Regions from separate parts of the Vreelandella sp. EE27 genome, predicted to be linked through region 2. Evidence: predicted binding sites of a transcription regulator. Region 2 holds the regulator's gene; the other holds the start of a gene.

Region 1 (7,540 bases), 680 kb from region 2:
GATTGATTCGAGCAAAGCGCCCGCAGGATCTTTAATCAACGTCCAAGGATTTCGATGAGCACCGCCAACACCACGCCCGTTCTGGACCAGCTAGCAAAGGTGCTGGAGCAGCGCCGCCACGCCGCCCCGGAACACTCTTATGTCGCCGCCTTGCACGACAAGGGGCTCAACAAGATACTCGAAAAAGTGGGCGAGGAAGCCTTCGAGACCGTGCTGGCCGCCAAGGACGTCGAGGCTGGCGGTGACGAAGAGCGCCAAGCGGTTATCGCTGAAACCGCCGATCTGTGGTTTCATACGCTGGTGATGCTCTCGCACCTCGAGCTCGACCATCAACGCGTGCTCGACGAGCTCGCACGGCGCTTCGGGGTCTCCGGCCACGATGAAAAAGCGTCCCGATAGCGCTCAATCAGCGCTCTTTTCCCGCGTTTTACGCCCCGGCTTAATGAGGAAACGACTATGTTAGGTGGCATCAGTATCTGGCAGCTCTTGATTGTACTGGGCATTATCATCCTGATTTTTGGAACCAAAAAACTGCGCAACGTCGGCACCGACCTGGGCGGCGCGGTCAAGGGTTTCAAAAGCGCCATGAGCGAGGAGGAGAAAGAAAAATCCGCCGAGCGCGACGAAGCCGCCAAGGTGGCTCACGAAGAGCCGGGCAATACCTATGACGTTCAGGCCGAAGAGAAGCGCAAGGCCGAGGCCGAGAAGCGCTCTGAGGAGCGTCCCTAAGCCATGCTGGATATCGGCTTTCTCGAGCTCATGCTCATTGGCATCGTGGCCCTTTTGGTACTCGGCCCCGAGCGCCTGCCGAAGGCGGCGCGCACCACCGGTATGTGGATCGGCAAGATCAAGCGAACGGTATCCGGTATGCAGCGCGAAATCAGCGCGCAGCTCGAGGCCGAAGAGCTTCGCCAGAAAATCAGCGATCAGCAGAAAAAACTCGATAGCAGCCTGAAGCAGGCCAAGCGCGACGTCGAGAGCATCGCGAGCGCCCCAGCGGCGTCGTCTTCTTCCGGCACCCCGGGAGATGACACGGACAAGCGCGTCGCCAAGGCCGCTGCGCGCCTGGACGATGCGCTGGAGGAAGTCCACGAGAGCCCCGAGCCCTCCTCCCAGGCGAGTACCGAGGAGTCCGCGCGTCCCGAATCCGATGAGCTGAAAAAGGATAGTAACCCGTCATGAGTAAGCCGGGCGATTCAAACCAGCCGCGCGAGGATCTAAGCCAGGCACCGCTAATCGAACACCTGATCGAGCTGCGCTCGCGGCTGGTCAAGGCGGTGGCGGTCGTGCTGTTGATGTTCCTGGCGCTTTACGCCTTTGCCAACGACATCTACACCTTCGTCGCCGAACCCTTGATCGCGCTGCTACCGGCGGGCTCACAAATGATCGCCACCGAAGTGGCTTCGCCCTTTCTGGCGCCTTTCAAGCTAACGCTGGTGGTCGCGGTATTTCTGGCGATTCCGTTCGTGCTACACCAGGCCTGGGCCTTCGTAGCTCCCGGGCTTTACGACAACGAGAAGGCCCTGGCGATCCCCATTCTGGTGTCGAGCATTGCGCTCTTCTACGCCGGGGCGGCGTTTGCCTACTACGTCGTATTTCCCTTGCTGTTCGAGTTTTTCACCCAGACCGGGCCTGCCAACGTGGCGGTGATGACCGACATCAATCAGTATCTTAACTTCGTGCTGAAGCTCTTTTTCGCCTTTGGCGTGGCGTTCGAGATTCCCATTGCGACGTTTTTGCTGATTCTCTCCGGCGCCACGACGGTCCAGAGCCTTTCGCAAAAGCGCCCTTACATTTTGCTGGGCTGCTTTGTCATCGGCATGGTGCTCACGCCACCGGACATCATCTCGCAAAGCCTGCTGGCCATTCCCATGTATCTGCTTTACGAGGTGGGCTTGCTGTTTGGCCGACTGGTGCGCAAACGCCGGCTCAAGGCCGAAGAGAACAGCGAAAGCGAATAAACCCTTTCTTGTAAGCCTAAAAAAACCTCTGCACCCGTGCAGAGGTTTTTGTTGGTCACTCGATCACGTCGACGACCCAAAGGACGCTATGGCTTGGCCTGATCCATCATTTCGTTGATGCGTTCGACCAGCTTGAAAATGCCGGTAGCGGCTTCGCTGATGCGCTTCGCCTGCATGTAGGCGGGGGTGGTCACCACCTGGTGCTCCAGGTCGACGACGATATCATCGACGTCGCAGCTTTTGTGCAGCCCGCCCATGGCGCTGATCGCCCCGGCAACGCTTGGGTCGCGCCCGATGGTGACCGAAATACCGTCGCCCCAAAGTCTGGACACCAGCACCGGAGCGATGCACATAAGACCGATCGGCTTGGCGTCCTCCTTGAACGCGCCAAGCGCGGTTTTCAGGCTCTCGAGCACGGCCATGGCGTCGCCCTGTTCGGCAAAGTCGGAAAGGTTTTTGGCCACGCCGAAACCGCCAGGCACGATCACCGCGTCGAAATCATCGGCGTCGAGCTCGGTAATGGGCTGGATCTCGCCGCGCATCAGCCGCGCCGATTCCTCCAGGACGTTGCGCGTTTCGCCGTCCTGGGCCTCTTGGGTCAGGTGGTTGACGACGTGGTGCTGATCGATATCCGGTGCAAAGGCGCGGTACGCGATACCCAGCTGATCGAGACGCAACAGTGTCAGCGTGGTTTCATAAATCTCCGAGCCATCATAAGCGCCGCAGCCGGCCAGTATCACTGCTACTTTTTTGCTCATGCCCTAACTCTCCTGGTTGTTTTCGTAGTCTCGACAGCGAGCGACATACTAAAGCCGACACTCTAGTCACTCTTCACCGGCTCCACAAGACGGCTTTCGCCTTAGAATACGGCGCGGGTATTCGCGTCTGCCAAGCACCCGCTGGGCCCTGCGTAAAACCACACCGCTAAAGCCTCGATAAAATTAAATTTAATTAACCTTATGCCAGGGCGACATAGAACTGTCATGTTTATCCTGCAAAATCGAGCCCAACACACTAAGATCCAGGTAGGCGCTTACAACGCGTGATGCCCAATCTGCGGGAGATGTATGGAGATGCAAACGTCGGACTCTACGCCGCTTCAAGGTATTGAAGCATCCAGCGGTGAAGGCGAGAGCTTGCCCCTTCGGATCAATCGTACCCCGACCGGCGTTCAAGCCAAAGGCGGAGACGGGCAAACCGACCTGGACGACCCGGAGCTCTACTTCAATCGCGAACTTTCGCACCTGCAGTTCAACATTCGCGTGCTGGAACAGGCGCTGGACGATGCCCACCCGTTATTGAACCGGCTGATGTTTTTGCTGATTTTCTCCTCCAACATGGACGAGTTTTTCGAGATTCGCGTGGCCGGGCTCAAACACCAGATTGCGTTGAACGACAACGCCACCTCCGCCGACGGCCGCTTGCCAAGGGCAGTGCTGAGCGAGATATCCGACACTGCCCACCGCCAGATTCGCCGCCAGTATCAGATCCTCAACAACACCTTGCTGCCGGCGCTCGAAGCTCAAGGACTACGCTTTCGCCGCCGCGATCAATGGAACGAGGCGCAGCAAGCCTGGGTGCGGGCGTATTTCGATCGTGAAATCATGCCGGTGATCAGCCCGATCGGCCTCGACCCCTCGCATCCGTTTCCCCGGCTGGTGAACAAGAGCCTCAACTTTATCGTCGCCCTCGAAGGCAAGGATGCGTTCGGCCGGGCCGGCGGCATGGCGATTCTGCCCGCCCCGCGCTCGCTGCCCAGACTGATCGCGCTGCCCAAGGAGCTCTGCGCCGAAGGCTTCTCCGAATACGTATTCCTCTCCTCGATGATTCACGCCCACGCCGAAGAGCTCTTTCCCGGCATGCGCGTGCTCGGCTGCTACCAGTTCCGGCTGACCCGCAACGCGGATTTGAGCGTCGACCCGGAAGAGGTGTCGGATTTGGCCTCGGCGCTACGCGGCGAACTTTTGGCGCGCCGCTACGGCAGCGGCGTTCGCCTGGAGGTGGCCAACAACTGCCCCGACGACTTGACCGATTTTCTGCTGCGCCAGTTCGATCTAACGCCCGACGATCTCTACCGGGTAGAAGGGCCGGTCAACCTGACCCGCATGATGGCCGTGCTCGACGATGTCGACCGCCCGGAGCTGATGTACCGGCCCTTCATCCCAAGCGTACCCAAGGCGCTCAAGGAAGGGAGTTTGTTCAACGCGATCAGCCAGCAGGATATTCTGCTGCACCACCCCTTCCAGGCGTTTTCGCCCATCGAGGATTGGCTACGCGAGGCGGCACGGGACCCGGACGTACTGGCGATCAAGCAGACGCTTTACCGCACCGGGGCGGACTCGTCGATCGTCAGCGCCCTGGTGGACGCGGCAAGCCAGGGCAAGGAAGTCACCGTCGTGATCGAGCTGCGCGCGCGTTTCGACGAGGCCGATAACCTGCAGCTGGCCTCGCGTCTGCAGGAGGCCGGCGCCATCGTAATCTACGGCATCATGGCCTATAAAACTCACGCCAAGATGATTCATATCGTGCGCCGCGAGAAGGGCGAGCTCAAACACTACGCCCACCTGGGCACCGGCAACTATCACGCCAAAACCGCCAAGCTCTATACCGACTACAGTCTTTTGACCGCCAATCAGGCGTTGTGCGCCGACGTACACCGGGTGTTTCAGCAGCTTTCCGGCATGGGGCAGACGCGCAAGATCGATACGCTGCTTCACGCCCCCTTCACCCTGCACCCGCGCCTGGTCGAAATGATCGACCGCGAAGCGCAGTTTGCCGCCAAGGGCAAACGCGGCCACATCATCATCAAGTGCAACTCGCTAACCGAGCCCAGGCTGATCAAGGCGCTCTACCGCGCCTCCCAGGCCGGCGTGGAGTGCGACTTGATCATCCGCGGCATGTGCTGTTTGAAGCCGGGGGTCAAGGGTGTCTCGGAGAACATTCGCGTGCGCTCGATCATCGGACGCTTTCTGGAACACACCCGGGTCTTCTACTTTCACAACAACGACAAGCCCGAAACCTGGTGTTCGAGCGCCGACTTCATGCCGCGCAACATGTTCCACCGGGTGGAAACCTGCTTTCTCCTCAAGGACAAAAAGCTCGCCAACCGGGTACGCAAGGACATGGAAACCTACCTGGTGGATAACTGCCAGAGCTGGCTTTTGGAAAGCGACGGCAGCTACCGCCTCCAGGGCCCGGGCACCAGTGACGCCATCAGCGCCCAGGAAACGCTGTTGTACGCCTACGCCTCGAAAAGCTAGCCTCTCCTTTGACGCCGCGCCGCTCTTCCAGGCGCGGTGTCGGCGCAAATATGAGACACTGCGACGATAGAATCTCGAATACCGGGGTTCTCGCTTTAAACACGTTCACTGTCTTTTATAACCGCGAACCGAACCGTCAATGCTTGAACTACGTCATCTGCGTACGCTGGCCGCGCTGCGCGAAACCGGCTCGCTGGTCGAGGCCGCCGAGCGCGTTCACCTGACCCAGTCGGCGCTTTCCCATCAGTTGAAAGACCTGGAAAGCCGTGTGGCGGGCCCGCTATTCGTGCGTAAAACGCGCCCGGTGGAGTTCACCCGGGCCGGGCTTCGCCTGTTGGCGCTGGCCGACGAACTACTGCCGGCGGTGCGTCGCGCCGAGCGCGACCTGGCCAAGCTTTCGGGTACCGAGCAGGGCCGCTTGCACATGGCCATCGAATGCCACAGCTGCTTTCAGTGGCTGATGCCCACGGTGGATTACTTTCGCGATCACTGGCCGGAAGTCGAGATCGATATCCCGAGCGGTCATCACTTCGACCCGCTGCCGGCCCTTGCCCGCGAGCAGCTCGACCTGGTCATCACCGCCGACCCGCAGCCCATCGAAGGCATTCACTACGCGCCGCTGTTTCGCTACGAGGGGCTTTTGGCCGTGGCCCGCCAGCACCCTTTCGCGCAGAAAGGCTTTGTCAGCCCCTTAGAGCTCGCCGAACAGACGCTGATCACTTACCCGGTGGAGCAGTCGCGGTTGGATGTGTTTACCCAGTTTTTGACGCCAGCCCAGGTACGCCCGAAGGAGATTCGCACCGCGGAGCTCACCATCATGATGATGCAGCTGGTGGCCAGCGGCCGTGGCGTTTGCGCGCTGCCCAACTGGGCGCTGACCGAATATCTGGAGCGCGACTACGTAAGCGCGGTGAAACTTGGCGAGGCGGGAATTTGGGGCACGCTCTATGCAGCGATTCGCGATGAGACGCGTCACACCCCCTGGATGCAGGATTTTTTGCGCACCGCGCGGGAAACGTCTTTCGCGGTGCTCAGCGGCGTCAAGCCGGCGGGTGGCGGCGAGGAATCAATAGCGTAAAGCGCGCCCCGCCAAGGCCCGGGCTTTCATCGATGGTGACGCTGCCGCCATGGCCGGTCATGACCTTGTGTACGATGGAAAGCCCCAGACCGTAGCCACCGGAGCTTCGCGCCCGGCTGTCGTCCAGCCTGGCAAAGGGCTTGAAGATATCGCCGCGCGCCTCCAGCGGCACCCCCGGGCCGTCGTCTTCGACATCGATACGTACCAGGTGTGGCTCGTCGCAAAGACGAATGCTGACTTGGGTGCGACCGTAACGGCAGGCGTTACTGACCAGGTTTTGCAGCGCACGTTGCAGATAGCGCGGCTCGGCCAGAAGCTCGATCTCCTCGTGCTCTGTCTCGAGCTTGAGACTGAGCGTTTTGTGCAGCGGCGTGAGCGCGTCGATGACCCGGTTGGCCATGGCGCAGCACTCCACCGGCACCATCTCCAGCGGGTCACCGTGGCTTGGCCCGCCCCCCAGACGCGCGTAGGTCAAAATCTCGTCGACCAGATCGTCGAGCTCGGCGATGTCGGCGTCGATCCCCTGCAGTTGGCGGCGGATCGACGGCTCCTCGGTCATATCCTCGACCATTTGCACGGCAAAGCGTATCCGCGCCACCGGCGTACGTAGCTCGTGAGAGACCGCGCGAATCATCTCCTGCTGACCTTTTAAAAGCGTTTGCACCTGGCTTGCCATGGCGTTGAAGGCCATACCGAGCCGGCCCAGAAAATCGCCGCTTTCTACTTTCACTCGGGTTTCCAGCCGGCCGCTTGCGATACGCGTGGCGGCGAGTTCCAAACGCGCCATGCGCGCTTCGATACTGCGCATGATGAGGTAGATGATGAGACTCAGCACCACCATGACGCCGATGAGAAGCGGTAAATGCAGGCTCAGCGGTAGCGTATCCCGCCGGGTAATGGGGCCGGCTTTCAGCCACTGCTCGCTGCCGGGTATTTGATAAATAAACGTAAGGGAGAGCTGCTCGGTCACCAGCCGTGTCACGACCTCGCCGCGGGCCAGTTGCTGGCGCTGGGCCGGGGTGAGGCCTTCGGGCAGTGTAGAGACGAGCGCCAGTGGCCATCCCGGCAGATGCAAACCGGCAAGTACTGACTGGCGCTGGGGAGCGGGCGTTCGTGCCAGCCACTCGCCCAGGGCCACCATGCTGCCCTGCCACTGGCGCTCGTTCCAGCCCAGGAAGGTAGCACTCAAGAGGCTATCCGGCTGTGAGCGCTCGTCGGGAATGCGCTGACGAAGCCGCCAG
Region 2 (7,540 bases):
ACTCGGCGCGCCTCGACATCCACCCCGCGCACCGGCTCAAAAAGCGCCGACTTGAGAATCAAAAACTCGCCCAGTGTTTTGTAGACCCGCGCCATGCTCTGCTTGAGCGGCTGGCGGGAAAAAAGCGCGCACCAGATGACCGAAATGACCCCGTACCAGGCCGCCCCCGCCAGCAGCAGAAGCTGGCGCGAGGCCACGTCCGCATCCACGCCGCCGTGCTGCTCGATATTGATCATCGAATAGATCGATAGAATCAGCGTGCCCGAGGCGATCGTCGCGTAGCGCTGGCCGATGGCGCCGAGCATGATCAGCGTAAACGCCGACACCCCCAGGCCCAACGCGAACAGCCACGGCCAGGGAAACAGCCACTGGACGATAAAAGAGGCCAGCGCAAAACATAACAGCGTGACCACCAGCGCCTGCAGGCGGCCCTGCCAGCTATCGTCGGTTTCCGAAAGCGCGCAGGCGATAATGCCCAAAAACAGCGGAATCACCAACGCCACGTCGGCCTGCAGCACGCTAAAAAGCAGCGCCCCGCTAAAGGCGATAAATACGCGCAGGCTGTAGGCGAACTTGTCCAGGGTCCAAAGGCGGCGCAGGATCGGCATGGCGTCTCTTCGTTTGATTTATTAGACGTTAGTATAACAATGGCGGCGCGTGAGTTGCTATGGCGCACCTGGTGCTTGGTCGCTTCAAGACATTTCCACGACCTGTTTACCCAGGTTGTCGCCGCTCAGCACGCCGATGAGCGCTGCCGCGACGCTTTCTAGCCCGCCCGGTACCTTACTCAACCGCCAGCTTAGCTGATGCTCAGTGACGAGCGGTGCCATAAAGCGCTGAAACTCGGCCCAGTAGCCGAGATAGTCGGGCACCACGAAGGGCGTCATCGTGATGTCTTTCGCGGGAAGCGTCGCAATGTTGTTGGGCCCCTGACGGGGGTTCGCCGACTGGTACTGGCTGACCAACCCGCATAGTACGATGCGCCCGCCTTCACGCATCGAGTCGATCGCCGCGCTGAAAGCGTTGCCGCCCACGTTCTCGAAGCTCAACGTAATACCTTCGGGTACGGCGCGTTCGAGATGGCGGGCGTAGTCGGGGTGGCGGTGGTCGAGCACGGTGTGAAAGCCTGATCGGCGTAGCCACGCGCGCTTGTCATCGCGCCCGGCCGTCACGATAACGCGAGCCCCCGCGTGCTTGGCAAGCTGCGCGGCAAGTGACCCCACCGCCCCGGCGGCGGCGTTGACCAGTACCGTATCCTGCGCTAAAGGCTTGCCCAGTAGCGCCATGCCTACCCAGGCTGTCAAACCCGTCATGCCCAGCGGATGTAAATAGGCGAGCGGGTTCTGCGCTTTGGGCAAGAGGTAAAGCCCCTTCGCGCTGCTGGCCACGACTTCCTGCATGGGCAGATGCCCCGCGACGAGATCTCCCGGCATGAAGCCTGCCTGGCGACTTTCCAATACTTCGGCCAGCGTCCAGCCGGAAAGCGTGCTGCCGGTTTGCCAGCGCGCAATATATCCATAGCCTTGGGCGTGCATGCGGGTGCGCATGTAAGGGTCGACGCTGATATAGCAGGGGCGTAGCAACAACGCAGGGTCACGGGGCAGGTCGACCGAAGTCGTTTCGATATGCTCAGGGCACAGTAAACCGTTAGGCAGGCCTGAGAGGCGCAGCCCGCGCGTTTTGAGCGTGTTTGCCACCATGGGGGAAGACTCGAAGAAAAGCCGACGTGTGAGCGCAGGGATTGTCTCAACCACAGACTAAAACAGCCCGCCCCCTTGGCGGGGGCGGGCTGTTAGCCGTTACAAATACTTCAAAAGCTTCTGCAGCTTGTTCATATCGCTGGAGTCGCCGACCAGGCGTACGTCGCCGTTCATCATGCCGTGCAGAAAGGCTTGCTGGGTCGGTTTTTTGAGTATTTTCAGCGCGGCGTCCTGGTCGCGAAAACGTAGTTCGAGGTCCAGGTCGATGGGCAGGCCTTTACCGGTGTCGATGCCGTTAGGCGTCATTCGGTAGTGGCGGGCAGTGCCGAGGTCTTCCGTGGCAATGCCCCAGTCCAGACTGCGCATACGCTCAAGCTGTTCTTTGAAACGCGGCTTACGCCGCAGTGCTCGCTTGAGCATCAAGCCAAGTAGCCACAGCGTTAGCCGGAGTTTCATTAGGAAACGGCGTCCTTGAGCGCTTTACCGGGCTTGAACGCCACGTTTTTGCTGGCCGGAATCTTCAGCGGCTCGCCGGTTTGCGGGTTTTTACCGGTACGGGCGGCGCGTTCGCGCACGGTGAAGGTACCGAAACCGATCAGGGCCACGTCTTCACCCTTGGCCACGCTATTGGTGATTTCATCAAGAATGACGTTCAGCACTTGGCCCGCTTTGTCTTTGGAAAGATCAGCGTTTTCAGCAATGGCAGCGGCGAGTTCAGGTTTGCGCATAAAAGGGGTCTCCCTGATAGAAAAAGTAAGCGTAACGCTTATGAGTGTTATTGAAAACAAACGAGTGTTTTAACTTTATGGCCTGATCACCAATCGGTCGTGGATCAGCCTAGCAGCGCAGGCACCGCTCTGGAAAGCTCCACTTTCCTTTTGACGCAACTGCCTGTCAACGCAAACCCGACTAATTGACCATCTTTATCTTCGCCAAGGGCGGCGAGCGCATCGCCTTCGCCCTCGATACGCCACTGCGCGACGGGCGCAGGCGGGGAGTAGGCCACCACGGGCAGCAGCGGCGTTTTCACTACCACCGGCCAGGCGCCAAAGCTTACTGGGGTTGGGGTGCCGGCCAGGGTGGCCGCCAACGCCTTCACACTGGCTTGAAGGGGCTGTACGTACATGGCATTGACGCCGTCGACACAGGCGGCATCGCCCAGCGCGTAGATCGCAGCGTTCGAGGTTTGCAGGTAGCGGTCCACCTGGATACCGCTTGGCGACACGTCAAGCCCCGCCTGGCGAGCAAGCGCTGTGCGCGGGGTCAGACCGGTGGCCATTAGCACGGCATCCACGCGGCAGGTTTCGGCGTTATCGAGGGTGAGCATCAGATCGTCGTGTTCATCCGTTGCGATAGCGCTCACCGTGCGGCCCAGCGCCAGGGCAATGCCGCCCGCTTCGAATGCGCTGCCCAGCGCCTCGCCAAGCGGCGCGGGTAGAAGGCGCGGTAGCGGCGTGGCTTCCGGGGCGATTAGCGTGACCTGGTGACCCGCGGCGTGCAGATCGTTGGCGAATTCGCAGCCGACCAGTCCTGCACCAATGATCGCCACCCGGGCACTGCGCGAAGCCAGTGCTTCATGCAAGCCCCGGTAGTCGTCCAGGTCGTTCACGCTGAAAAAGCGCCCGGTCAACGTGTCGGGCACGTCAAGGGCCAGGCGTGGGCTGGCGCCGGTGGCCAGCACGAGCTTTTCGAAAGCAAGCTGCTCGCCGTTGGCAAGCGTCAGGCGCCGGCTATCGACGTCGAGCGCGGTGACATGGGTATGGGGGCGCAGCGTGGCGTCGAGCTCGCGGGCCACCTCGTCGGCGCTTTGCCTGGCGAGTGCCTCGGGCGCCAGGCGTTTGCCAAAGCCCGTGGAGAGCAGTGGCTTGCTGTACTCATCGCCGCTGTCGAAACTTACCAGGGTGATCGAGCGGGTGTCACCTTGGCGCCGCAATGCCCGGGCCAGACCGACACCGGCCATGCCGGTGCCCAGGATGATCAAATCCACCGGCTTTTCGGTTTGAGAGAAGGAATGGGTCATGCCATCACCCAGTGTTGGAACCATGATGTTTTCAATGACTGTCTTTAAATGAAGGGTCTTTAAATGAACGGTCTTCAAGAAAATGTCGTTGAGAAAAGTGCGTTAGAACGTCATGTTACACTAGCTTCAACGACTTGACCGCCCAGGAGGCCGCGTGGCTTCACACCTTTTGCACCCTACCCCCTACGCGCGCTGGCAACCCGTGAACGCGCTGCGCCCGGCCATGAGCGCCGCCTGGTGGCAGTGGGTGGCCTCGACCGATTCCCTGACCCAGCGGCTGGTCTCGGCAGGCCAGCCCAACCCCTTTCGTGTGCAGCTTTTGCGCCAAACGGTAGGGGTGCCCACCCGCGACGAAGCGCTGACACTGGGCCTGGCGCCGCGCCGTCTGGCCTGGCTTCGTGAAGTGGCTCTGTGCGTGGATGACGCCCCTTGGGTAGTGGCGCGCTCGGTGGCGCCTCTCGAGCAGCTTCAGGGGCAACACCTAAAGCACCTTGGCGAACGTTCACTGGGGAGCTGGCTGTTTCGCCAGCCGGATCTTGTACGCGGGCCCCTCTTTGCTACCCGCCAGCGGCCAGCGTTTGCCCGCCGCTTGTGTCCTCCTGGGGCGGCCGGGGTGTGGGCGCGGCGTTCGGTCTTTTATCACACCGGCCTGGCGCTATTGGTCCAGGAGGCCTTTTTATCCACGATGGCGGATGATCTTGGCATGGCTTCGCGCTAGGCTAGACGCGCGTTTTGTCTTTGAGAGGTAAGCATGGATCGTTCACTGCTGCGCCCTACCGGGTGGTCTCGGGCGGCGGATTTCATCACCCTGATGCGCCTGGACCGGCCCATCGGCACCTGGCTTTTGATGTGGCCGACCCTTTGGGCGCTGTGGGTGGCCGGCGAAGGCGTGCCGGGGCGTGGCGTGCTGCTGATCTTCATCGCCGGGGTCTACACCATGCGCGCGGCGGGCTGCGTGGTGAACGACTACGCCGACCGCCACTTCGATGGCCACGTCAAACGCACTAAAAACCGGCCGCTGGCGACCGGGCGTATCAGCGAGGCCGAAGCCAAACTGCTGTTCATCTTGCTGGTCGCCGCCTCCTTCGTGCTGGTCCTGCTGACCAACTGGTTTACCGTGGCCCTCTCGTTGGGCGGCGTGGCGCTGGCGTTTATCTACCCCTTCATGAAGCGCTATACCCATTTCCCGCAAGTGGTACTGGGCGCCGCGTTCTCCTGGGCGATCCCCATGGCGTTCGGCGCGGTGCTGGGCTACGTGCCTCTCGAGGCGTGGATTCTGTTTTTAGCCAACGTGCTGTGGACCGTCGCCTACGACACCCAATACGCCATGGTGGATCGCGACGATGACCTGAAGATCGGCATCAAATCGACCGCCGTGCTGTTTGGCGAGGCCGACCGGTTGATCATCGGGCTGCTGCAGGCGGCCACGCTTGCGCTGCTGGCGCTGGTGGGCTGGCGTGTAGGGCTTGGCGGATTCTTCTGGCTGGGCCTTGTGGCCATGGCGGTGACCTTCGTGCATCAGCAGCGCTTGATCGTTGGCCGCGAGCGCGACGCGTGCTTTCAGGCGTTTTTGAACAACCACTGGTCGGGACTTCTGGTATTTGCCGGGCTGGCCTTGAGCTGGTGGCCGGTGACAGGCTAATGTCGGGGATGTCATAAAACTGTCACCCGCCCATGGTGTGATTGTCACCGATATGTCATCGAACCACTTTCGTTTGGACACCGTGAGGCCCGCCAATGACCGCCAAGACCGTTTTGATCGTCGATGATGAGGCGCCCATTCGCGAGATGATCGCGGTGGCGCTGGAAATGGCGGACTATCGCGTGCTCGAAGCGGACAATGCCCAGGACGCCCACGCCCTGGTCGTGGACCATCAGCCGGACCTTCTGCTGCTTGACTGGATGATGCCGGGCACCAGCGGGATCGAGCTTGCAAGGCGGCTGAAGCGCGAAGAGGCGACCGCCGAGATCCCGATCATCATGCTGACCGCCAAGGGCGAAGAAGATAACAAGATCCAGGGGCTCGAAGCGGGGGCAGACGACTACATCACCAAGCCGTTTTCGCCTCGCGAACTGGTGGCACGTTTGAAAGCGGTGCTGCGCCGAACGACGCCACGCGGCGTGGAAGACCCCATCGAAATCAACGGTTTGATGCTCGATCCGGTAAGCCATCGGGTCAGCGCCCACGGCAAGGCATTGGATATGGGGCCCACCGAATATCGCTTACTGCAGTTTTTCATGACCCATCAGGAGCGCGCCTACACCCGTAGCCAGCTGTTGGATCAGGTATGGGGCGGCAACGTCTACGTCGAAGAGCGCACCGTGGACGTGCATATCCGCCGTCTGCGTAAGGCGCTGGGCGATGCCCACCAGAACCTGATTCAAACGGTGCGCGGCACCGGGTACCGCTTCTCCGCCCGGGTGTAGCGCGTGCGTTTGTGGAGCCGAGAGCTTTGGCGTATCGCGGGTCTGGCCACCCTCGGCGTCGTCCTGGGTTGGCTGTTTGGCTCGCCGGGGCTGGGGCTGTCAGCGGGTTTGGGGGCGTGTCTTTTCTATCATCTGCGCCAACTGCGTACCCTGCATCAGTGGCTGACCTTCACGCCCAACGAAGAGCCCCCCGCGGCCAAGGGCCTTTGGGGTGAGCTGCTGGACCGACTCTACCGCTACCAGAAAAGCCAGCGGATCACGCAAAGCCGACTAAGAGCCACGCTTGCGCGTATCCAGGAGTCTTCTGAGGCGATGCGCGACAGCGTGGTCATGCTCGACCGCCACGGCGATCTCGAATGGTGGAACAGCGCCGCGCACCAGATGCTGGGACTGCAAACCGCCCACGACCGTGGCCAGCACATTACCAATTTGCTGCGCGATCCCGCCTTCGTACGCTACTTCTCCGCGCGCCAGTACAGCGAGCCGTTAACGCTTACCTCGCCGATCGACGAGCGGCGTATTCTCGAGTATCAAATCACGCTCTACGGCGATGACGAGCGTCTGGTAATGGCGCGCGATATTACCCGGCTGCACCGCCTGGAGCAGATGCGCCGTGATTTCGTGGCCAACGTGTCCCACGAATTACGCACGCCGCTTACCGTGCTTTCGGGTTACCTGGAAACCTACAGCGATTTAAAAGACGAGCTGCCGCCCCGGTTGGGGCGCAGTATCGGCCAGATGCAGGCGCAAACCCTGCGTATGCAGAACCTGGTCAATGACCTGCTACTGCTTTCCCGATTGGAAATCGACCAGGGCGGTAAGGATCATCAGCCGCTGGCGTTGGCGCCGCTTTTACAAAGCATTCACCAGGATGCCAACGCTCTTTCCCAGCAGCAGCACACCGAGCCCCAGAGTATCGAGCTTGTGATCGAAAGCGACGCGCGGCTGATCGGAAGCGAGCAGGAGCTTCGAAGCGCCGTTTCCAACCTGATGTTCAACGCCGTGCGTTACGCCCCCGGGGGGAGCGAGATCACGCTGCGCTACGCCCCCCTCCTTGACGGCGGCGTCTGTATCGAAGTGGAGGATAATGGGCACGGTATCGACCCGGTCCATATTCCCCGCCTGACCGAGCGCTTCTACCGCGTGGATAAAGGCCGCAGTACCGCCACCGGTGGTACCGGGCTCGGGCTTGCCATCGTGAAACACGTCCTGCTGCGCCACGACGGAAAGCTTCAAATCGACTCTCACCCTCAGCAGGGGGCGCGTTTTCGCTGCGTCTTTCCCGTCTCGCGAATTGCTCAGACCTAGGTATATGAGACCAAAGTTGTACAGTGTGTCAAAATGGCATACAAGATTGGGTCACAAATTGTCTATGTGTCATTATTAGCCACTT

The links. Region 2 encodes PhoB, which activates phosphate uptake and scavenging genes when phosphate is short. Its sites were predicted from a motif close to TGTCATANNNNTGTCANA; they were not measured.
Region 1: ppk1 (polyphosphate kinase 1) is a predicted target of PhoB. The motif match lies at 2,930-2,947, and genes of this name have one in related genera.

Annotation. Positions count from the first base shown of each region.
Region 1 is NZ_OZ309109.1:595,588-603,127, reverse strand. Features, by position in the region: gene ACWHVV_RS02910 (phosphoribosyl-ATP diphosphatase) at 55-399, shown strand; gene tatA (Sec-independent protein translocase subunit TatA) at 457-729, shown strand; gene tatB (Sec-independent protein translocase protein TatB) at 733-1,182, shown strand; gene tatC (twin-arginine translocase subunit TatC) at 1,179-1,961, shown strand; gene elbB (isoprenoid biosynthesis glyoxalase ElbB) at 2,048-2,719, opposite strand; gene ppk1 (polyphosphate kinase 1) at 3,029-5,221, shown strand; gene ACWHVV_RS02880 (LysR family transcriptional regulator) at 5,361-6,299, shown strand; gene ACWHVV_RS02875 (ATP-binding protein) at 6,262-7,540, opposite strand, start outside.
Region 2 is NZ_OZ309109.1:3,878,723-3,886,262, reverse strand. Features, by position in the region: gene yccS (YccS family putative transporter) at 1-608, opposite strand, end outside; gene ACWHVV_RS18170 (zinc-binding dehydrogenase) at 693-1,700, opposite strand; gene ACWHVV_RS18165 (hypothetical protein) at 1,800-2,156, opposite strand; gene ACWHVV_RS18160 (HU family DNA-binding protein) at 2,156-2,428, opposite strand; gene ACWHVV_RS18155 (FAD-dependent oxidoreductase) at 2,533-3,720, opposite strand; gene ACWHVV_RS18150 (chorismate--pyruvate lyase family protein) at 3,875-4,438, shown strand; gene ubiA (4-hydroxybenzoate octaprenyltransferase) at 4,472-5,362, shown strand; gene phoB (phosphate regulon transcriptional regulator PhoB) at 5,458-6,147, shown strand; gene phoR (phosphate regulon sensor histidine kinase PhoR) at 6,151-7,455, shown strand.